DNA from 4 places in the Streptomyces sp. NPDC037242 genome. Region 4 is predicted to be linked to each of the others. Evidence: riboswitches for the same ligand, from Rfam matches in the RefSeq annotation. Region 4 holds a riboswitch; each other region holds the start of a gene.
The links. Region 4 has a riboswitch for cobalamin ahead of ACZ7GJ_RS04285 (ribonucleoside-diphosphate reductase subunit alpha). Riboswitches for the same ligand answer to the same signal wherever they lie in the genome.
Positions count from the first base shown of each region.

Region 1: linked by a shared signal. The riboswitch ahead of ACZ7GJ_RS25020 (ABC transporter substrate-binding protein) and the one ahead of ACZ7GJ_RS04285 (ribonucleoside-diphosphate reductase subunit alpha) in region 4 are both predicted to bind cobalamin.
Region 2: linked by a shared signal. The riboswitch ahead of ACZ7GJ_RS34430 (cobalamin biosynthesis protein) and the one ahead of ACZ7GJ_RS04285 (ribonucleoside-diphosphate reductase subunit alpha) in region 4 are both predicted to bind cobalamin.
Region 3: linked by a shared signal. The riboswitch ahead of metE (5-methyltetrahydropteroyltriglutamate--homocysteine S-methyltransferase) and the one ahead of ACZ7GJ_RS04285 (ribonucleoside-diphosphate reductase subunit alpha) in region 4 are both predicted to bind cobalamin.

Region 1 is NZ_JBVJUY010000022.1:105,774-111,398, forward strand. It holds gene ACZ7GJ_RS25000 (glycoside hydrolase family 18 protein) at 1-1,332, opposite strand; gene ACZ7GJ_RS25005 (DUF4352 domain-containing protein) at 1,449-2,087, opposite strand; gene ACZ7GJ_RS25010 (ankyrin repeat domain-containing protein) at 2,162-2,896, shown strand; tRNA gene ACZ7GJ_RS25015 (tRNA-Trp) at 2,951-3,024, shown strand; cobalamin riboswitch at 3,132-3,269, shown strand; gene ACZ7GJ_RS25020 (ABC transporter substrate-binding protein) at 3,306-4,295, shown strand; gene ACZ7GJ_RS25025 (FecCD family ABC transporter permease) at 4,292-5,320, shown strand; gene ACZ7GJ_RS25030 (ABC transporter ATP-binding protein) at 5,317-5,625, shown strand, end outside.
Region 2 is NZ_JBVJUY010000042.1:36,488-42,112, forward strand. It holds gene ACZ7GJ_RS34420 (inorganic phosphate transporter) at 253-1,527, shown strand; gene ACZ7GJ_RS34425 (hypothetical protein) at 1,556-1,777, shown strand; cobalamin riboswitch at 1,871-2,019, shown strand; gene ACZ7GJ_RS34430 (cobalamin biosynthesis protein) at 2,057-3,055, shown strand; partial or broken gene ACZ7GJ_RS34435 (cobyric acid synthase) at 3,052-4,781, shown strand; gene ACZ7GJ_RS34440 (putative cobaltochelatase) at 4,778-5,625, shown strand, end outside.
Region 3 is NZ_JBVJUY010000014.1:41,748-47,372, reverse strand. It holds gene aceA (isocitrate lyase) at 1-472, shown strand, start outside; gene aceB (malate synthase A) at 685-2,289, shown strand; gene ACZ7GJ_RS18445 (3-hydroxybutyryl-CoA dehydrogenase) at 2,286-3,170, shown strand; cobalamin riboswitch at 3,315-3,540, shown strand; gene metE (5-methyltetrahydropteroyltriglutamate--homocysteine S-methyltransferase) at 3,707-5,625, shown strand, end outside.
Region 4 is NZ_JBVJUY010000002.1:312,029-317,653, forward strand. It holds gene ACZ7GJ_RS04275 (hypothetical protein) at 1-166, shown strand, start outside; gene ACZ7GJ_RS04280 (ribonucleotide-diphosphate reductase subunit beta) at 121-1,137, opposite strand; gene ACZ7GJ_RS04285 (ribonucleoside-diphosphate reductase subunit alpha) at 1,137-3,530, opposite strand; cobalamin riboswitch at 3,674-3,805, opposite strand; gene ACZ7GJ_RS04290 (CstA-like transporter-associated (seleno)protein) at 3,934-4,128, opposite strand; gene ACZ7GJ_RS04295 (carbon starvation CstA family protein) at 4,125-5,625, opposite strand, start outside.

The sequences.
Region 1 (5,625 bases), on a different contig from region 4:
CTACCCCCGCAGACCCTGGTCGACGGCCGTCATCAGCTCGCCGTCGGCGGTGTCGGCGTCCAGGGACCAGAACATGGCGCCGCCCAGGCCGTGCTCGCGGATGTACCGGGTCTTGGTGCGCAGCACCTGCGGGTCGTCGTACGTCCACAGCGTGCTGCCGTCGAACAGCCAGGCGTGGCCGCCGCGCCGGTCGCGGTAGACCTTGTACGTCCCCGAACCGGCCAGTTCCTTCAGCGCTTTGTAGTCCTCGTACCCGGCCGACCAGGTGGCCGGCGCCGGGCCGGTGGCCGGCTGTCCCATGCCGTCCCCGCCGCCGCTCACGCCGGTCCAGCCCTGTCCGTAGAACGGCATGCCCATCACCAGCTTGCGCGCGGGCGCGCCGCGCCGCTGCCAGGCGTCGACCGTTCCGTCCACGCTGAAGTCGCCGCGGGCGTACAGGGCGGACTGCTGGGCCGTCGTCTTCTCGCCCGAGACGTGGAAGTCGTAGCCCTGGAGGGTCACGAAGTCGAGGTCGCGCATGATCCGGCGGACGTCGAAGCCCGCGTCGATCTTGGCCGGCGCGGTCGGGACGAAGGCCGTCAGCTCGTACTTCGTCCGCTTGCGCTGGCTCTGGGCGTACGCGTCCAGCTGGGTGCGGAACTCCTTGACCAGCTCGGCGAAGTTGCGCTTGTCCTCCGGGCGGTAGGTGGTGTCGGTGTCACCGGCCGATCCGGGCCACTCCCAGTCGAGGTCGATCCCGTCGAAGACGCCGGCGGCCGCGCCCGCGCCGCCGCGGGTGCCGTCCTGCGGCAGGTTCCCCTTGATGTAGAGGTCGATGCAGGACTCCACGAGGGCCTTGCGGGAGGCCGGGGTCAGCGCGGCGTCCGAGAAGTGCGTGGACCAGCTCCAACCGCCCAGCGAGAGCAGGACCTTGAGGCCCGGGTGCTTGGCCTTGAGCTCGCGCAGCTGGTTGAAGTTGCCGGCGAGGGGCTGCTGCCAGTCGTCGGCGACGCCGTCCACGGAGTTCTCCGCGTCGAGCGGGCGGACGTAGTCGGCCCAGGCGTCGGCCTCGCCGGGCACGTTGCCGGTGAAGCACTTTCCGTCCGGGCTGATATTGCCGAAGGCGTAGTTGATGTGGGTGAGCTTGCCGGCGCTGCCGTTGGCCTCCAGGTCCTGGACCTGGAAGTCCCGTCCGTAGACCCCCCATTGGGTGAAGTAGCCGACCCTTTTGTACGGGGAGCCGCCGCGGGCGCCGTCGCCGTCGCCGTGGGCGGAGGAGGCGGGCGCGAAGGCGGTGAGCAGGGAGAGGGAGCAGGCGGCGACGGCCAGCCTGCCGAGCATGCTGCGGCGCATGGGCTTCCTTTACGGACGCGGGGGAGTGGTGCTCCTGAGCCGTGCTGTGCGTGCGCTGTGCATGCGGAAACTATTGGTCTGGACCAGAGTGGGTCAAGAGGGCGGGTCCGGCTGCTTCAGGACAGGCTCCAGTGGCCGACGTCGTCGGCGAGGCCGCCGTTCAGAGCGAACTGCACCGCGGCGAGCGGGGCGTCCTTCGGCAGCCGGAAGGTGGCGAAGCCGAGCGCCGTGCCGCCGGGGTCGAGGGTGACGGTGTCGGGGAAGGCCGCACCCGCCTGCGTCGAGATGCCGGCGCCGGTGTACCGGTGGCCGTACGTGTCCAGCAGGTGCGCGGCGGCGGCTGGGGAGTCCTCGTACACGGCGGTCCCGGTGTTCTCCAGGCGGAACTCCACGGAGACCAGGCGATCGGCGCTGCCGGGCGCGGGCGCGGGCGCGGGCGCGGGGGCGGTCGGGTCGGCTGGGCCGGCGGGCTCCGTCGGCTCGGCGGGGATCGCCGGGTCGGCCGGGATCGCCGGGTCGGCCGGGTCCGTCGGGGTCGCCGGGTCCACCACCCGGGTGAGCGTGACGTCGAGCCGCTCGCCCGGCCCGTCGCCGGAGAGCGAGATGGTCTCGCCGGAGGCGCCGGCCGCGCCCAGCAGGGCGGGCGCGAGCAGGATCGCCGCCGCGAGCCGCGCCGCCCGCACCCGGACGCGGGGCCGCGCCCCGGCGGCGCGCTCCTCTCGGCGCACGGCGGAAGCTGCCGCTCGACGGATCACCCCGCCCACGATCCTCCGCGTCCCCCGGTCCCGCCACCGGCCGGAGCGGCGTGCGCCCTCGTAGCCTGATCCCCATGCTCTCCCTCGAATCCGGCGACCCGCTCGCCGTCTCCGTCTCGGCAGCGATCCGCGCCGGCGACCTGTCGGAGCTGCGTCGGCTCCTGGACGCGAACCCCGGGCTCGCGACCTGCCGCATCGTCCGGCGGGGCGCGGCCGCCGGGGAGCGCAGCCTGCTGCACATCGCCACCGACTGGCCCGGGCACTACCCGCAGACCACGGAGGTGATCCACGCCCTGGTGGCCGCCGGGGCGGATCCCGGAGCCCGGTTCGTCGGTTCGCACGCGGAAACCCCACTGCACTGGGCCGCGAGCAATGACGACGTGGCCGCCGTCGACGCGCTCATCGCGGTGGGCGCGGACATCGAGGCCCCGGGCGCCCTCCTCGGCGGCGGCACCCCGCTGGCCGACGCGACCGGATTCGGCCAGTGGCGCGCCGCGCGCCGCCTCCTCGACCACGGCGCCCGTGTCGACCTCCAGGACGCCGCGGCCCTCGGACTCCTGGACCGGGTGGAGGAGTTCCTCGCCGCCGGGGCGTCCCGGGAGGACGTCACCAGCGCCTTCTGGGGTGCCTGCCACGGGGGCCGACTGTCCACTGCCCAATACCTGTTGTCTCAAGGAGCGGACATCAACTGGATCGGCTACGGCGACCTGACCCCCCTGGATATCGCTCTGACCAGCGACGATGGCCCCCTCATCGCCTGGCTCCGATCCGCCGGCGCCCGCACGAGCCGCGAAATTCCCGTGAGTTGATCCCCGAATTCAGTGGATCTTCGGCGCCTGCCGTGTCATGGTTGGTCTCGCCGAAGGGGTGTAGCTCAGCTGGTCAGAGCGCCGGTCTCCAAAACCGAAGGCCGCAGGTTCGAATCCTGCCGCCCCTGCAACGCCGTACTACGGCCCCGTTGTGAACGAACGCCCAGGCGCGAGACCCCTCGCACCTGGGCGTTCGTCGTTCCCCCACCTCACCGCCGAGGTGCCCGCCGCCGGGCGTCTGGCAGACTGGGCCGCGTTACCCAGGCGGTGCAGGACAGGAAACCGGTGCGAATCCGGTGCGGTCCCGCCACTGTGACCGGAGCCCGCCCGAGGGATCTGGGAGTCAGACACTGACGCACCGCCTCTTCACTTCGACCAGGGGACGCGGATCCCCCGGAGAGGCTTCGCCATGTCGCGTTCTCGCGCACTCCTGCGGGCATTTGTGCCGGTTTCACTTCTGATACCCCTGGCCGCTTGCGGTGGTTCCCCGGATGGGGGAGACCCGGCGGCAGGGGCCGCCGCTGCGCCGGGATTCCCGTACACCGTCACGAACTGCGGGGTCAGCAGCACCTATCAGGCCCCGCCCCGACGGGCCGTCGCCATGAACCAGCACGCGACCGAGATCCTCCTCGCCCTCGGGCTGGAGGAGCGGATCGCCGGGACCGCCTACCTGGACGACGCCGTACTGCCCGCCTACCGGCCCGCCTACGACAAGATCAAGGTGCTGGCCAAGGAGTACCCCTCCAAGGAGGTCCTCCTCGGAGCCGACCCCGACTTCGTCTACGGCGGCTACTCCAGCGCCTTCGACAAGGCGCAGGGCCGCGACCGCGAAGGACTGGCCCGATCCGGCATCAACTCGCGGCTCAGTGTGGAGTACTGCACCGAAGGGCCGGTCGGTCTCGAACAGCTCAAGACCGAGATCACCGAGGTGGCACGGACCTTCGGCGTGCCCGAGCGCGGCGCGAAGGTCATCGAGGACGAGCAGCGCCGCATCGACGCCGTCACCGCGCGTGTGAAGGACCGGGCCAAGCCCTCCGTCTTCGTCTACGACTCCGGCGAGGCCTCCGCCTTCACCTCGGGAGGCGACGGCATCGGGAACCAGATCGTCTCGCTGGCGGGCGGGACGAACACCTTCGCCGACCTCAAGGACACCTTCGGCGACGTGTCGTGGGAGAAGGTCATCGAGCGGCGGCCCGAGATCGTCCTCATCTACGACTACGGCGGCACCACCGTCGAAGCCAAGAAGCAGCGCCTGTTGAACGATCCGGCGCTGGCGCAGGTTCCCGCGATCAAGAACCAGCGCTTCGTCGTGCTCCCGCTCTCCTCGGCCGTCCTCGGCGTACGCGTCGCCGACGCCGTCGAGTCCCTGGGCCGCCAGCTCCACCCCGACGCCGCGTGAGGCGGCGCCGTACCCCGGTCGTCGTCCTCGTACTCGGCTGCGCCCTGGCCGCGTCCGCGGTCGCGGGCCTGGCCCTCGGGCCGGTGCGGATCGCGCCCGGCCGGGTGCTCGACATCCTGCTCGCCGGACCCGGCCCGGGCGGCGGAGCCTTCGGTTCCATCGTGTGGGACGTGCGCATGCCGCGGGTCCTGCTCGGGGTCTTCGTCGGCGCGGGGCTGGCTGTCGCGGGCACCGTGCTCCAGGCCCTGGTGCGCAATCCGCTGGCCGACCCCTTCCTGCTCGGGGCCTCCTCCGGGGCCTCGGCGGGAGCCGTCGCGGTCATCGTCCTCGGCGCGGGCGCGGGATTCGCCGGCGGGGTCGGCGTGCCGCTGGCCGCCTTCGCCGGATCGATGGGCGCGCTCGTCGCCGTCTACGCGATGGCCCGGCGCGGCGGCACCATGACCACCGGCCGGCTGATCCTCGCCGGAGTCGCCGTCCAGTACGTCCTGTCCGCCCTCACCAGCCTGGTGCTCGTGCTCGCCGCGCACCCCGACCAGGTCCGCAGCGTGCTGTTCTGGACCCTCGGAGGCCTGGGCGGGGCCCGCTGGGACGAACTGGCGCTGCCCGCGGCCGCGCTGCTCGTCGGCACCGGCCTGCTCGTCGCCCTCGCCCGGCCGCTCGACCTGCTGCTCGCGGGCGAGGAGGGCGCGCGGACGCTGGGCCTGGACACCGGGCGGTTCCGCGCGGCCGTCTTCGTCCTGACCTCCCTCGTCATCGGCGTACTGGTGGCCTACAGCGGGGCGATCGGTTTCGTGGGGCTGATGGTTCCGCACGCCGCCCGGATGGTCGTGGGTGCCGGACACCGCGCGCTGCTGCCGGTGGCCGCGCTGGGCGGGGCGGTGTTCCTGACCCTGGCCGACCTGCTCGCCCGTACCGCGGCGGCGCCCGAGGAGATCCCCGTCGGCGTGGTCACGGCGCTGGTCGGCGGCCCGTTCTTCCTGTGGATGCTGCGCAGGTCCACCCGTACCGAGGGGGTGGCCGGATGACGGCGGATCCGGGATCGCGGCCGGTGGAACTCGTGGTCGAGGCCGTGCGTTACGAGACCGACGGGCACACGCTGCTGCACGGAGTCGACCTCGTAGCCCGCCCCGGCGAGACGGTCGGAGTGGTCGGCCCCAACGGCAGCGGCAAGACCACACTGCTGCGCTGCGTCTACGGCGCGCTGCGGCCCACGGCCGGCCGCGTGCTGCTGGACGGCGCGGACGCGGCGGTGCTGCGCGTCAAGGACCGCGCCCGCCGGGTGGCGGTCGTGCCGCAGGACGCGGGCGGCACCTTCGGGCTGACCGTGCGC
Region 2 (5,625 bases), on a different contig from region 4:
GCCGGAGGAGGGTGATCTGGATCTCTTCGCGGGGGGCCGGACGAGGGGTCCGGGGTGCCGGAGGTGCCCCGCGGCGGGTTCCGTTCACCCCGCTCTGACGTGCGTTAATCGATACATCTACCCCTGTAGCGGGACAAACGTCCCGATGGCACGCCGGGGTGAGACACCGCTTCGCCCGTCTCAGTTCACCTTCCGTTCATCCAGGTTGCTTACGGTCCACGTGCCACTGACGTCAAACAGAAGCCTGGGTAAATGGAGCACATAACGCTTCTCCTCGGGATCGTGATCATCACCGCTCTCGTGTTCGACTTCACGAACGGTTTTCACGACACGGCCAACGCGATGGCCACCACCATCTCGACCGGCGCCCTCAAGCCCAAGACTGCGGTGGCCATGTCCGCCGTCCTGAACCTCGTCGGCGCGTTCATGTCCGTGGAGGTCGCCAAGACGATCTCCAAGGGCCTGGTCAACGAAGAGGGCATTCAGCCAGAAGTGATCTTCGCCGCCCTGGTCGGCGCGATCCTCTGGAACCTCGTCACCTGGCTCGTCGGGCTCCCCTCCAGCTCCTCCCACGCCCTGATGGGCGGCCTGATCGGCGCGGCGGTCGCCTCCGCCGGCCTGGACGCCGTCAACGGCAGCGTGGTCGTCACCAAGGTGCTCATCCCCGCGATCGCCGCGCCCCTGGTCGCCGGCATCGCCGCGATGCTGGCCGCCAAGCTCACCTACAAGCTCGGCAACAAGGTCGACGAGAAGACCTCCACCAAGGGCTACCGCGCCGGTCAGATCGCCTCGGCCGGCCTCGTCTCCCTCGCGCACGGCACCAACGACGCCCAGAAGACGATGGGCATCATCACCCTGGCGCTCGTCGCCGGCGGTGCGCTCGCCCCCGGCTCCAACCCGCCGGTCTGGGTCATCGTCTCCGCCGGCCTGGCCATCGCGATGGGCACCTACCTCGGCGGCTGGCGCATCATCCGCACCATGGGCAGCGGCCTGACCGACCTGCAGCCGCAGCAGGGCTTCGCCGCCCAGACCTCGGCCGCCAGCGTCATCCTGGCCTCCTCCAGCCTCGGCTTCTCCCTCTCCACCACGCACGCGTGCTCCGGCGCCGTCATGGGTGCGGGCCTGGGCCGCAAGGGCGGTGTGGTCCGCTGGTCCACCGCCACCCGCATGTTCATCGCGTGGGGCCTGACCCTGCCGGCCGCCGCCCTCGTCGCCTCCGGCGCCGAGCTGGTCATGCGCACCGGTGACGTCGGCGTCACCGGCGTGGCGGTCTTCCTGGTCGCCTCGTGCGTCGCCATCTGGGTCATCTCCCGCCGCCAGGTCGTCGACCACAACAACGTCAACGACGTGGAGCCGGCCGGCGCCGAAGCCGAGCAGCCCGGTGTGGTCACCACCGCCATGGCCGCCGTCGCCGTCCCGCCGATCGCGGGCACGACCGCCGCGGTGACGGACGACGCCCTCAAGGCCACCATCCCGGCCACGACGGCCACCCCGGCGACCCCTGCGGCTCCGGCCGCCGCGGTCTGACCCCGAGAACGACAGAGGAAACGGCAGTATGAAGATCGACTGGGCAGCACTCGGCTCCGTCTTCGGGGTCAGCCTCTCCGCCACCGTCGCGCTCGTGGCCCTCTTCACCCTGGGCCTCGTGGGCCTCTCCAAGCACGAGGCCGCCACCGAACAGGGCGGCACCGCCACCCTGGCCCGCAGCGGCGCGTACGCCTGCTTCGCACTGTGCGCGGCGGCCGTGACCTACGCGATCTACCTGATCGTCAGCTGAGGCACTCGCACACCACGCGTCAGGGCTCCCTCCGGGTTTCTCCCGGGGGGAGCTTTCGCGTACCCCGCCGCAGGTCAACGGCGAGTTGACGGGCGTTCGCGGTGCGTGGTGGACTGCCCGAGCCAATACGGCGGCATGGAGAGGAAGTCCGGTGCGAATCCGGCGCGGTCCCGCCACTGTCACCGGACGCTCTGCCGAGTGGATCCGGGAGCCAGGAACTCTCGCCGCCGGTCACGTCGAACCAGGGCGCGGACCCTGAGTGAGGACATACCTGCCACCATGCGTGCCGATCGCGTTTTCGCGTACGGCGCCACGGCCGGCCTGATCGGCGACCGGATCCTCGGTGATCCTCGCCGTGGGCACCCCGTGGCCGCCTTCGGACGGACCGCCGCCGCCGTCGAGCGTGCCCTGTGGCGCGACGACCGCGCCCGGGGCGCCCTGCACACCCTGGTGTGCGCCGGGGGCGCGGCCGTTGTCGGCGCGCTGGGCGCACGGGCCGTGCGCTCCCGGCCCGCGGCCGCCCGGATCGCCCTGACCGCCGCCGCCACCTGGGCCGTCGTGGGCGGCACCTCGCTGGGCCGGGAGGCCCGCGCCATCGGCGGCGCGCTCGCCGCCGGGGACGCCGAGGTGGCCCGGGAGCGGCTGCCGCACCTGTGCGGGCGCGACCCGCACTCCCTGGACGAGCAGCAGATGGCCCGCGCCGTCGTGGAGTCGGTCGCCGAGAACACCTCCGACGCGGTGGTCGGGGCCCTGGTCTGGGGAGCCCTCGCCGGCGTCCCCGGGCTGCTGGCCTTCCGCGCCGTGAACACCCTGGACGCGATGGTCGGCCACAAGTCGCCCCGCTACCTGCGCTACGGCTGGGCCTCGGCCCGGCTGGACGACGTCGCGGGCTGGCCGGGCGCCCGGCTGACCGCGCTCGCCGCCGTACTGGCCGGACCCGACCGGAGGGGGGCCGTACGGGCCTGGCGCGCGGACGCCGCCGCCCACCCGAGCCCGAACGCCGGGCCCGTGGAGGCCGCGTTCGCCGGGGCTCTCGGCGTACGCCTCGGCGGCACCCTCGCGTACGGCGGCCGGGTCGAGCACCGGGCCGTGCTGAACGGCGCGCAGGGGCGGCCGGTGCAGGTCGCGGACATCGAGCGGGCGGTACGGCTGTCGCGGCAGGTGACGTGGCTGGCTCTGGGAGCCTGTGTGTCGGCCCGGCTGCTGGTCTCCCAGGTCTCCAAGGCCTCCCAGGTCTCCCGGGTCTCCCGCATGACGAGGAAGGGGCGGCGCGCATGAGCGGCGCGAAGCGCGGCGGCGGACTGCTCGTCGCCGGTACGACATCGGACGCGGGCAAGAGCGTGGTCACGGCGGGCATCTGCCGCTGGCTGGCCCGGCAGGGCGTGAAGGTGGCCCCGTTCAAGGCGCAGAACATGTCGCTGAACTCCTTCGTGACGCGCGAGGGCGCCGAGATCGGGCGTGCGCAGGCGATGCAGGCGCAGGCCGCGCGCGTGGAGCCGACCGCGCTGATGAACCCGGTGCTGCTCAAGCCCGGCAGCGACCGCAGCAGCCAGGTGGTGCTGCTGGGCAAGCCGGTGGGCGAGATGAGCGCCCGCGGCTACCACGGCGGGCGGCAGGAGCAGTTGCTCGGCATCGTCACGGACTGCCTGGAGCAGCTGCGGGGCACGTATGACGCCGTGATCTGCGAGGGGGCGGGGAGTCCGGCCGAGATCAACCTGCGCCGGACCGACATCGTGAACATGGGCATCGCGCGGGCCGCGCGGTTCCCGGTGGTCGTGGTCGGGGACATCGACCGCGGCGGGGTCTTCGCGTCCTTCTTCGGCACGACGGCGCTGCTCTCGCCCGAGGACCAGTCGCTGATCGCCGGGTACCTGGTGAACAAGTTCCGCGGGGACGTCTCCCTGTTGGAGCCCGGCATGGAGATGCTGCGCGGGCTCACCGGGCGGGCGACGTACGGGGTGCTGCCCTTCCAGCACGGACTGGGCATCGACGAGGAGGACGGGCTGCGGGTCTCGCTGCGCGGCGCGGTACGGGAGTCCGTGGTCGCCCCGCCGGTCGGCGAGGACGTGCTGCGGGTCGCGGTGTGCGCGGTGCCGCTGATGTCGAACTTCACGGACGTCGACGCGCTCGCGGCGGAGCCGGGGGTCGTGGTGCGGTTCGTGGACCGGGCGGAGGAGCTGGCCGACGCGGACCTGGTCGTCGTGCCCGGCACCCGGGGCACGGTCAAGGCCCTGGCCTGGCTGCGCGAGCGCGGCCTGGCCGACGCGCTGGTCCGGCGGGCCGCGGAGGGCCGGCCGGTGCTCGGGATCTGCGGCGGGTTCCAGGTGCTGGGCGAGCGGATCTCCGACGAGGTCGAATCCCGGGCGGGGGACGTGGACGGCCTCGGCCTGCTGCCCGTACGCATCCGCTTCGAGCGGGAGAAGACCCTCGCGCGGCCGGTGGGTTCGGCGCTCGGCGAGCCGGTCGAGGGGTACGAGATCCACCACGGCGTCGCGGAGGTCCTCGGCGGAACCCCCTTCCTGGACGGGTGCCGGGTCGGCGCGGTCTGGGGCACCCACTGGCACGGCTCGCTGGAGTCGGACGGCTTCCGCCGGGCGTTCCTGCGCGAGGTGGCCTCGGCCGCCGGGCGGCGTTTCGTCCCGGCGCCGGACACGTCCTTCGCCGCGCTGCGGGAGGAACAGCTGGACCTGCTGGGCGACCTGATCGAGGAACACGCCGACACCGCGGCGCTGCTGGGGCTGATCGAAGCCGGCGCCCCGGCCGGCCTCCCGTTCCTCCCCCCGGGCGCGCCGTGACGGGCGGGGCCCTGCGGGCGGCTTCCCCCCACCCCGCCCCTTCCCGAATCCGGGGCTCCGCCCCGGACCCCGTCCCGCTGGTGCGGGTCACCACACGGCGCTCCGCGCCCGCGCCTCAAACGCCGGCGGGGCCGGAAGTCCACGCCCGCCCCGCCGCCGCGAGCCCGCGCACGCACATCCGTACACACCGAGAAGGGGCCACCGTATGAGCACGCCCTACCCGTTCACCGCACTGGTCGGCCAAAACGACCTGCGGCTCGCGCTCCTGCTCAACGCGGTGAGCCCCGCGGTCGGCGGCGTGCTCGTGCGCGGCGAGAAGGGGACCGCCAAGTCCACCGCCGTCCGCGCCCTGTCCGCGCTGCTGCCGCAGGTGGACGTCGTGCCCGGCTGCCGGTTCTCGTGCGCGCCCGGCGCGCCGGATCCCGCCTGCCCCGACGGCCCGCACGAGCCCGGGCCGGGCCAGGGCCGCCCCGCCCGCATGGTGGAGCTGCCCGTCGGCGCCTCCGAGGACCGCCTGGTCGGCGCCCTCGACATCGAACGGGCCCTGGCCGAGGGCGTGAAGGCCTTCGAGCCCGGCCTGCTGGCCGACGCGCACCGCGGGATCCTGTACGTCGACGAGGTCAACCTCCTCCACGACCACCTGATCGACCTGCTCCTCGACGCCGCCGCCATGGGCGCGTCCTACGTCGAGCGCGAGGGCGTCTCCGTCCGCCACGCCGCCCGCTTCCTCCTCGTCGGCACGATGAACCCCGAGGAGGGCGAGCTCCGGCCGCAGCTCCTGGACCGGTTCGGGCTGACCGTCGAGGTCGCCGCGTCGCGCGAGCCGGCCCAGCGCGTGGAGGTGGTGCGCCGCCGGCTCGCGTACGAGGACGACCCCGCGGGCTTCGCGAGCCGTTGGGCCGGGGACGAGCACGAGGTCCGGGCCCGGGTGGTGGCCGCGCGGGCGCTGCTCCCGCAGGTGGTCCTCGGGGACGCCTCGCTGCTGCAGATCGCCGCGACCTGCGCCGGCTTCGAGGTCGACGGCATGCGCGCCGACATCGTGATGGCCCGTAC
Region 3 (5,625 bases), on a different contig from region 4:
CCTCGCCTACGCCCCGTACGCCGACCTCATCTGGGTCGAGACCGGCACCCCGGACCTGGAGCAGGCCCGCGAGTTCGCCGAGGCGATCCACGCGCAGTACCCGGACCAGATGCTGGCCTACAACTGCTCGCCGTCCTTCAACTGGAAGGCCGCCCTGGACGACGACCAGATCGCCAAGTTCCAGCGCGAGCTGGGCGCGATGGGCTACCGCTTCCAGTTCATCACGCTCGCCGGGTTCCACTCCCTCAACCACGGCATGTTCGACCTCGCCCGCGGCTACGCCGAGCACGGCATGACCGCCTACGTCGACCTCCAGGAGCGGGAGTTCGCCGCGCAGGCGCAGGGCTTCACCGCCGTCAAGCACCAACGCGAGGTCGGCACCGGGTACTTCGACCTGGTCTCCACCGCCGTCAACCCCGCCTCCTCCACCACCGCGCTCTCCGGCTCCACCGAGGAAGAGCAGTTCCACTAGGTCGTGTCGTCAAAGTCCCGTCTGGCCGGCGGGGCCCGGCACGCACGCTCCGCCGGCCCCGCCCTTCGGGCGGCCGACGCCACTTTGACGACACTCCCCAGAAGTCCCGCCCAGGTCCTGCCGCTTGCCGTCCAACGGCGCCCGGGGTTCCTTCCCGACCCGGGCGCCCCGCCCCCGGGCGCCCGCCGCCCCGTGCCGAGGAGAAGAACCGCATGTCATTCACGCCCCCGACCAGCAGTGTCCGGGTCCTCGGCGCGCCGGGTGAGCGCCACGAGGAGATCCTGACCCCCGAGGCCCTGGAGTTCCTCGGCCGACTCGACGGCGCGTTCGCCGGCCGCCGCCTGGAGATCCTCAAGGAGCGCCGCCGCCGCTGCGCCCACCTGGCCTCCGGATCGCCCCTCGACTTCTCCCGCGCCACCGCGGCCGTCCGTAACGACACCGGCTGGCGGGTCGCGGAGCCCGCCCCCGGGCTCACCGACCGCAGGGTCGAGATCACCGGCCCGCCGGAGCGCCGCATGGCGGTCAACGCCCTCAACTCCGGCGCCCGGGTGTGGATGGCGGACTTCGAGGACGCGACGGCCCCCACCTGGGGCAACGTCATCGACGGCCAGCTGAACCTGCTCGATGCCATCGAGCGCCGCATCGACTTCACCACCCCCGAGGGCAAGGAGTACCGACTCGGCCCGGACCTCGCCACGATCATGGTGCGCCCGCGGGGATGGCACCTCCTCGAAGAGCACCTGGAGATCGACGGCCGCCCCGTCCCAGCATCGCTGGTCGACTTCGGGCTGTACTTCTTCCACTGCGCCCAGCGCCAGATCGACGCCGGCCACGGCCCGTACTTCTACCTCCCCAAGCTGGAGAACCGGTACGAGGCCCGCCTGTGGAACGACATCTTCCTGTACGCCCAGGACCTCCTCGGCATTGCCCGCGGCACGGTCCGCGCGACCGTGCTCATCGAGACGATCACGGCGGCCTTCGAGATGGAGGAGATCCTCTACGAGCTGCGCGAGCACAGCGCGGGCCTGAACGCGGGCCGCTGGGACTACCTCTTCAGCCTGATCAAGAACTTCGGCCACCGCACCGACTTCCAGCTCCCGGACCGGGCCGCGGTCACCATGACCGCCCCCTTCATGCGGGCCTACACGGAGCTCCTCGTACGGACCTGCCACCGGCGCGGGGCCCACGCCATCGGCGGGATGGCCGCCCACGTCCCGAGCCGGGACGCGGAGGCCAACACCGCGGCCCTGGCGAAGGTGCGGCTCGACAAGGAGCGGGAGGCCGAGGACGGCTTCGACGGCTCCTGGGTCGCGCACCCCGGGCTCGTCCCCGTCTGCCGGGAGGTCTTCGGCAACGTCCTGGGGGACCGGCCCCACCAGCTGGAGCGGACGCGTGAGGACGTCGAGGTGACCGCCGCCGATCTGCTGTCCGTCCGCCGGATCGCCGCCCCGCCGAGCTCCGAGGGCATCCGCTCCAACGTGGCCGTCGCCCTGCGCTACTTCGACGCCTGGCTGCGCGGCAGCGGCGCCGTAGCGCTGAACGGCCTCATGGAGGATGCCGCGACCGCGGAGATCGCCCGCGTCCAGATCTGGCAGTGGCTCCGACACGACCGGGTGGACCGGGGCACCGTCATCGACCTCCTCGACGCCGAATGCGCCGCCCTGCAAGCCGAGGACCCGCAGGCCCTCGTCCTCGAAGCGCGCGAGGTCTTCGTGGACACGGCACTGTCGGTCCAGCTCCCCGCCTTCTTCACGCCCGAGGCCTACACCCGCCACCTCGTCCGCACCGCCACCCTCACCGCGCAGGTGAACGCGTGAACGCCGCGGTACGGCCGAGCCCCATCCGGCGCGTCGGCATCGTCGGCGGGGGACAGATGGGCGCCGGCATCGCCGAGGTGTGCGCCCGGGCCGGCCTGGACACCGTCGTCGCCGAGTCGGACGCCGCCGCCGCTCGCGCCGCCCGGGAGCGGATCGCCGTCTCCCTGGAGCGCGCCGTCCAGCGGGGCAGGCTGGACCGGATCTCCGCGGAGGACGCGCTGGCCCGACTGCTGTTCACCGGGGACCTGGAGGACCTCGCCGACCGCCAGCTGGTCATCGAGGCGGTCACCGAGAACCCCGACGTCAAGACCGAGATCTTCACCGCTCTCGACAAGATCGTCGCGGACCCCGGTGCCGTCCTCGCCACGAACACCTCCGCGATCCCGATCATGCGCCTGGGCATGGCGACCGGACGCGCCGACAGGGTGGTGGGCCTGCACTTCTTCAACCCCGTGCCCGTACTGCCGCTCGTCGAGGTCGTGTCCTCCCTCCACACGTCGGCGGACACCCTCGCCGCCGTGGAGGCCTTCGCCGGGGACACCCTGGGCAAGACCACGATCCGTTCCCAGGACCGGGCCGGATTCGTCGTCAACGCCCTGCTCATCCCCTACCTGCTGTCGGCCATCCGGATGGCCGAATCCGGGTTCGCACGTGCTGAAGACGTCGACGCCGGCATGGAACTGGGCTGCGCCCACCCGATGGGTCCGCTCAAGCTAGCCGACCTCATCGGCCTGGACACGGTCGCGGCCATCGCGGAATCCCTCTACGAGGAGTTCAAGGAACCGCTCTACGCCCCGCCCCCGCTGCTCCAGCGGATGGTGCAGGCCGGGCTGCTGGGCCGCAAGAGCGGCCGCGGGTTCCACACCTACGGCCGGGGCTGAGGGGCCCCGGCAGGTCTCCGGGCCGAGGGTGCCCGGAGGTGCGCGGGAACGGTGGGGTACGGCGAGTGGTGTCGCCGTGCCCCACCGAGCGTGCGTGCGGGCCGCGTTGACACCCCTCCCGGCGGGGAGCGCGGGACATCCCCTAAGGTGGCCGGTGCAGCTGGTTCGCCCCGTCCGCCAGGCGGGATGCGTCGTAAGAGGGAACCCGGTGGGAATCCGGGACTGCCCCGCAGCGGTGAGCGGGAACGACCGCCGTCATACGCACTGGGACCGGACAACGGTCCTGGGAAGCGACGGCCAGTAGGTGCCCGCCGGGAGACCGGCAGGCGTGCCCGCGAGTCCGAAGACCTGCCCGTTGCCCGCACGCGACCGTTCGCGTGCGGACATCCCGGTGACCTCGTGGGCGGGTCGGCGTACACAGCGAGCGGCAGACGCGGGCTTCGGCTCCGCGCCACGGGCCGCCCGCCGCGTCGTTCCTTCGCGTCCACGTCCCGTCGCCGGGGCGTTCCTGGACACATCTCGCGAAGGAGAGTTCCGTGACAGCCAAGCCCGCAGCCGCGGCAGCACGAGCCACCGTGTACGGCTACCCCCGCCAGGGCCAGAACCGCGAACTGAAGAAGGCCGTCGAGGGCTACTGGAAGGGCCGGGTCACCGCCGACGCCCTCCGGGAGACCGCGGCCGCACTGCGCCGTTCCAACTGGCAGCAGCTGGCCGAGGCCGGCATCACCGAAGTCCCGACCGGCGACTTCTCGTACTACGACCACGTCCTGGACACCAGTGCCATGGTCGGCGCCGTCCCCGAGCGGCACCGCGCGGCCGTCGCCGCCGACGCGCTCGACGGCTACTTCGCGATGGCGCGCGGCACCCGGGACGCCGCCCCGCTGGAGATGACCAAGTGGTTCGACACCAACTACCACTACCTGGTCCCCGAGCTCGGCCCCGACACCGTCTTCACCGCCGACCCGGCCAAGCAGGTCGCCGAGCTGGAGGAGGCCCTCGCGCTCGGCCACACCGCCCGCCCCGTGCTCGTCGGCCCGATCACCTACCTGCTGCTGGCCAAGCCGGCTCCCGGCGTGGCGGCGGACTTCGAACCGCTGGCGCTGCTGGACCGGCTGCTCCCCGTCTACGCCGAGGTCCTCGCGGCCCTGCGGGCCGCCGGGGCGCAGTGGGTGCAGCTCGACGAGCCCGCCCTGGTGCAGGACCGCACCCCGGCCGAGCTGAAGGCCGCCGCCCGCGCCTACCGCGACCTCGGCGCCCTGACCGACCGCCCCAAGCTGCTCGTCGCCTCGTACTTCGGCCGGCTCGGCCAGGCCCTCCAGGTGCTCGCCGCCTCCCCCGTCGAGGGCCTGGCGCTCGACTTCACCGAGGCGGGCGGCGCCAACCCGGAGGACCTCGCAGCGGTCGGCGGGCTGCCGGGCAAGCGGCTGGTGGCCGGTGTCGTCAACGGCCGCAACATCTGGATCAACGACTTCGAGAAGTCGCTGGCCACCCTCGGCACTCTCCTGGGCCTCGCCGACCGGGTGGACGTCGCCGCGTCCTGCTCCCTCCTGCACGTTCCGCTCGACGCCGGCGCCGAGCGGGACATCGATCCGCAGGTCCGCCGCTGGCTCTCCTTCGCCCGGCAGAAGACCCGGGAGATCTCCGTCCTGGCCCGAGGACTGACCGGGGGCACGGACTCCATCGCGCCCGAACTCGCCGCGAACCGGGCCGACCTGGCCTCCCGCGCCGCATCCGCCCTCACCCACGACCGGGCCGTCCGGGCCCGCACCGCGGCCGTCACCGACGCCGACGGCCGCCGCTCCCAGCCGTACGCCGACCGGGCCGCCGCCCAGCGGGCGCACCTGGGCCTGCCGCTGCTGCCGACCACGACCATCGGCTCCTTCCCGCAGACCGACGAACTGCGCGCGGCCCGCGCCGACCTGCGCGCCGGGCGCATCGGCACGGCGGGCTACGAGGCACGCATCAAGGGCGAGATCGAGGAAGTGGTCTCCTTCCAGGAGAAGACCGGCATCGACGTCCTCGTCCACGGCGAGCCCGAACGCAACGACATGGTGCAGTACTTCGCCGAGCAGCTGACCGGCTACCTGGCCACCCAGCACGGCTGGGTCCAGTCCTACGGCACCCGCTACGTCCGCCCGCCGGTCCTGGCGGGGGACATCTCCCGCCCCCAGCCGATGACCGTCCGCTGGACCTCCTACGCCCAGTCCCTGACGGCCAAGCCGGTCAAGGGCATGCTGACCGGCCCCGTCACCATGCTGGCCTGGTCCTTCGTACGCGACGACCAGCCGCTCGGCGAGACCGCCCGCCAGGTGGCGCTCGCCCTGCGCGACGAGGTGGGCGACCTGGAGGCGGCCGGGACCCGGGTGATCCAGGTCGACGAGCCGGCCCTGCGCGAGACGCTGCCGCTGCGCGGCGCCGACCACGCGCAGTACCTGGCATGGGCCACCGAGTCCTT
Region 4 (5,625 bases):
CGCCCTGCTCCTCGCGCCGCCCCTGTACGGAATGGCCCGGGAACGCAGAATCGACCGGCAGCTGCGCAAGGCGGCTGCCGGCCGATCAACGGTTCACGCGACCCCGGTGACCCGGTCGACTCAGAAGTCCTCGTCCAGGTCGACCGTGCCCTCGACCGCGACCTGATAGGCCGACGGGCGGCGCTCGAAGAAGTTCGTCAGCTCCTGGACGCCCTGGAGCTCCATGAACGAGAACGGGTTCTGCGAGCCGTACACCGGCGGGAAGCCGAGGCGCACCAGGCGCTGGTCCGCGACGCACTCCAGGTACTCGCGCATCGACTCGGTGTTCATACCCGGCAGGCCGTCACCGCACAGGTCGCGGCCGAACTGCAGCTCCGCCTCCACGGCCTCCTTCAGCATGTCGGTGACCTGCTGCTGGAGGGCGTCGTCGAAGAGCTCCGGCTCCTCCTTGCGGACCGTGTCCACGACCTCGAAGGCGAAGTTCATGTGCATGGTCTCGTCGCGGAACACCCAGTTGGTGCCCGTCGCCAGGCCGTGCAGCAGACCCCGCGAGCGGAACCAGTAGACGTACGCGAAGGCGCCGTAGAAGAACAGGCCCTCGATGCACGCGGCGAAGCAGATCAGGTTCAGCAGGAAGCGGCGCCGGTCAGCGGCCGTCTCCAGCTGATCGATCTTCTCGACCGAGTCCATCCACTTGAAGCAGAACTGCGCCTTCTCGCGGATGGAGGGGATCTCCTCGACCGCGTCGAAGGCGGCCGACCGGTCGTCCGGGTCGGGCAGGTAGGTGTCCAGCAGCGTCAGGTAGAACTGGACGTGCACGGCCTCCTCGAACAGCTGGCGCGACAGGTACAGGCGCGCCTCCGGGGAGTTGATGTGCTTGTACAGGGTCAGCACGAGGTTGTTGGAGACGATCGAGTCGCCCGTCGCGAAGAACGCGACCAGCCGGCCGATCATGTGCTGCTCAGCGGGCGTCAGCTTCGCGAGGTCGGCCACGTCCGAGTGGAGGTCGACCTCCTCGACCGTCCACGTGTTCTTGATCGCGTCCCGGTAGCGCTCGTAGAAGTCCGGGTAGCGCATCGGGCGGAGCGTGAGCTCGAAGCCCGGGTCCAGGAGGTTCTTCTTGTCGGTGGAGCTCATTACTGGCAGGCCTCGCAGGACTCGGGGTTCTCAAGGGAGCAGGCGAGCGCTTCCGCGGCCGCGGCCTCGGCGGCGGCGTCGGCCAGCGGGAGCGCCGCGGGGGTGGCGGCCTGCGCGGCGCGGGCGATCTTCGTCGCCGGGCGCGAGCGCAGGTAGTACGTGGTCTTCAGGCCCTGCTTCCAGGCGTACGCGTACATCGAGGACAGCTTCCCGATGGTCGGCGTCTCCAGGAACAGGTTCAGCGACTGCGACTGGTCGAGGAACGGCGTACGGGCCGCCGCCATGTCGATCAGGCCGCGCTGCGGGATCTCCCACGCCGTGCGGTACAGCTCGCGCACCTCGGCCGGGATCCAGCCGAAGCCCTGGACGGAGCCGCTGGACTCGCGCAGCGCCTCGCGGGTCTGCGCGTCCCAGACGCCGAGCTCCTTCAGCTCCTCCACCAGGTAGCCGTTGACCTGGAGGAACTCACCGCTGAGCGTCTCGCGCTTGAAGAGGTTGGAGACCTGCGGCTCGATGCACTCATACACGCCGGCGATCGAGGCGATCGTCGCCGTCGGGGCGATGGCGAGGAGCAGCGAGTTGCGCATCCCGGTCTTCGCGACGCGGGCGCGCAGCGCGTCCCAGCGCTCGGGCCAGTTCAGCTCGATGCCCGCGTAGTGGTCCGGGTGCAGGACACCGCGGGCGGTACGGGTCTGCTCCCAGGCCGGCAGCGGGCCGCTGCGCTCGGCGAGGTCGCAGGAGGCCTCGTACGCGGCGAGCATGATGCGCTCGGAGAGCTTCGTGGACAGCGCCTTCGCCTCGGGGGAGTCGAAGGGCAGCTTCAGCTTGAAGAAGACGTCCTGGAGGCCCATCGCGCCCAGGCCCACCGGGCGCCAGCGGGAGTTGGAGCGGCCGGCCTGCTCGGTCGGGTAGAAGTTGATGTCCACCACGCGGTCGAGGAAGGTCACCGCGGTGCGGACGGTCTCGTCCAGGCGCTCCCAGTCGATCCCGCCGTCCACCACGAAGGCACCCATGTTGACCGAGCCGAGGTTGCAGACGGCCGTCTCGCCGTCGTTGGTGACCTCGATGATCTCGGTGCACAGGTTGGAGGAGTGGACGACCGAGCCCGGCTCGGCGGTCTGGTTCGCCGTGCGGTTGGAGGCGTCCTTGAAGGTCATCCAGCCCTGGCCGGTCTGCGCGAGGGTGCGCATCATCCGGCCGTACAGGTCGCGGGCGGGCATGGTCTTGCGGGCCAGGCCGTCCGCCTCGGCCTTGCGGTAGGCGGCGTCGAACTCGTCGCCCCACAGGTCCACCAGCTCCGGGACGTCGGCCGGGGAGAACAGCGACCAGTCGGCGTCGGCGTTCACGCGGCGCATGAACTCGTCCGGCACCCAGTGGGCGAGGTTCAGGTTGTGGGTGCGGCGCTGGTCCTCACCGGTGTTGTCGCGGAGCTCCAGGAACTCCTCGATGTCCGCGTGCCAGGTCTCCAGGTACACGGCGGCGGCGCCCTTGCGGCGGCCGCCCTGGTTCACGGCGGCGACGGAGGCGTCGAGGGTCTTCAGGAACGGCACGATGCCGTTGGAGTGGCCGTTCGTCCCGCGGATCAGCGAACCGCGGGCGCGGATGCGGGAGTACGAGAGGCCGATGCCGCCGGCGTGCTTGGAGAGGCGCGCGACCTGGTGGTAGCGGTCGTAGATCGAGTCGAGCTCGTCCAGCGGGGAGTCCAGCAGGTAGCAGGAGGACATCTGCGGGTGCCGGGTGCCGGAGTTGAAGAGCGTGGGGGAGGACGGCAGGTAGTCGAGGCGGCTCATCAGCCGGTACAGCGAGGCCACTTCCTCGACGGCGCGCAGGCTCTCGTCCTCGGCCAGGCCGCAGGCCACGCGCAGCATGAAGTACTGCGGGGTCTCGATGACCTGGCGGGTGATCGGGTGGCGCAGCAGGTAGCGGCTGTGCAGGGTGCGCAGGCCGAAGAAGCCGAAGCGGTCGTCCGCGCCCTCGGCGAGCGCGTGCTCGACCAGCGCGTCGAGGCGCTTCGCGTGGGTGCGTACGAACTCGGCCGTGCGGTCGGCGATCAGGCCCTCGCGGTGGCCGACCTCGACGGAGGCGGAGAAGGAGGTGGCCCCCTGGCCCGCGGCCTCGTCGGCGACGGCGAACGTCAGCAGGCGCGCGGCCAGTCGGGAGTACGCGGGGTCCTCGGAGATCAGACCGGCGGCGGCCTCGGTGGCGAGCCCCCGCAGCTCGGCCTCGTCCGCGGTGGAGCTGCGCCCGCGCAGCGCGGCGGCGGCGACCCGGCCGGGGTCGGTGTCGGGGAGGTCGGCCGTCAGCTCGGTGAGGGTCCGCAGCAACGCGGTCCCGGGACCCTCGGCTGCGGGCTGGTCGGACTCGGCGCGCGGCGCGGCAGGCGCGATGGTCACGGGGGGAGCTCTCCCTCGCTCGGCCCGGTCATCGGCGGGGCGGGGCGCGAGCGGGCGCATGCGGGCGTGGCAGGATCGCGTCCCCCGCATGGCGTCCACCGGCCCAACCGCGAGGCCCGGACGTATCGGCACCCGGTTCGGTCGAGCCGGGCGCGCTGTCGGCAGGTCCTCGGACTTGGCGTCCGGTAGACGGACACTTCATACCGTTGCGGGACAGTTCCGGATTCGCACCGGATTCCCCTGCGGCGACAGCAGCCTTGAGCATACATGTGGGGGCACCGCGTTGCGTGACCCACCACATGTTGTGTCGTCCACGACGCGCCGTCCCCGAGTCGTACCTCTCCGCTACCGCCGAAAGGCCCCGCCGGAGCGTCCGGCGGGGCCTTCGTGGGTACGGCAGGGCTCAGCAGCAGCGGAACCCCTCGCGCGGGTCGGCCTCGCGGGCGTCCGTACGGGCGCGTTCGAAGGCCCGCCGGGTCATCAGCGGGGCCTGCGGGTCGTGCGAGCGGGCGTGGGCCGCGTAGCGGTCGTACGCCGCCTCGCCCGAGAACTCCCGTACGTAGTACCGGACCCTCGCGAGCACGCTGCGCAGGCTCATGACGCCGCCGGCTCCTTGACCCGGCCGCCGCCCGAGTCGAGCCCGGCCGCGGCGAGCTCCGCCCGCTCCTCGGCGGTGGGGATCAGCCCGGCCGGGGCGACGATCTTCGACTCGGTCCACGGGACCTCGGAGAGCTCGACCGCCGCGGGGTTGCGGACGGCGGCCAGGCAGGTGCGCGCGGCGTCCAGCAGCACGATGACGATCAGCACCGCGAAGAGCACCGACAGGACCCCGTCCACGGTGGCGTTGGTGACCACGGTGTGCATCTCGTCCATGTTCTTGGCGGGCTTGAGGACCTTCCCGGCGTCGATGGCGTCCTGGTACTGGTCGCGCCGGGCGAAGAAGCCGACGGCCACGTCCGAGGAGAAGATCTTCTGCCAGCTCGCGGTGAGCGTCACGGCCACGTCCCAGGCCAGCGGCACGCCCGTCACCCAGGCCCACTTGAGCCGGCCGGACTTGACCAGCAGCGTGGTGCAGACGGCCAGCGCGACCGCCGCGAGGAGCTGGTTCGCGATGCCGAACAGCGGGAAGAGCTGGTTGATGCCGCCCAGCGGGTCCTTGACGCCGACCCACAGGAAGTAGCCCCAGCCGCCGACGACGATCGCGCTCGCGAACCAGACGCCGGGCTTCCAGCTGACGTCCTTGAAGGACTTGTGCACGTTGCCGAGGGTGTCCTGGAGCATGAACCGGCCGACGCGGGTGCCGGCGTCCACGGTGGTCAGGATGAAGAGGGCCTCGAACATGATGGCGAAGTGGTACCAGAACGCCTTCAGCGAGGCGCCGCCGATCACGGACGAGAAGATCTCCGACATCCCGAGCGCGAAGGTCGGCGCACCGCCCGTACGGGAGAGCAGGCTCGTCTCCTCCACGTCCTTCGCGGCCTGGGCGAGGGCCTCGGGGGAGATGGCGAAGCCGAAGTTGCCCACCGCCTGCGATGCCGCCTCGACGGTGGTGCCGACGACGCCGCCGGGGGAGTTGACCGCGAAGAACAGGCCCGGCTCGATGATGCAGGCCGCGATGACCGCCATGACGGCGACGAAGGACTCGGTCAGCATGGCGCCGTAGCCGATGACCCGGACCTGGGTCTCCTTCTGGATCATCTTCGGGGTGGTGCCCGAGGAGACCAGCGAGTGGAAGCCGGACAGCGCGCCGCAGGCGATGGTGATGAAGACGAACGGGAACATCGAGCCGGCGAAGACCGGGCCGTTGCCGCCGGAGGCGAAGTCGGTGACCGCGGGCATCTTCAGCGTCGGCATGGCGATGACCACGCCGAGCGCGAGCAGGGCGATGGTGCCGATCTTCATGAAGGTGGAGAGGTAGTCGCGCGGCGCCAGCAGCATCCACACCGGCAGCACCGAGGCCAGGAAGCCGTACCCGATCATCCAGAGGACCAGGGTCTCCTTCTCCAGCGTGAAGACGTCGGCGAAGGAGGACTCCGCGACCCAGCCGCCCGAGACGATGGCGAGCAGCAGCAGCGCGACGCCGATCGCCGAAACC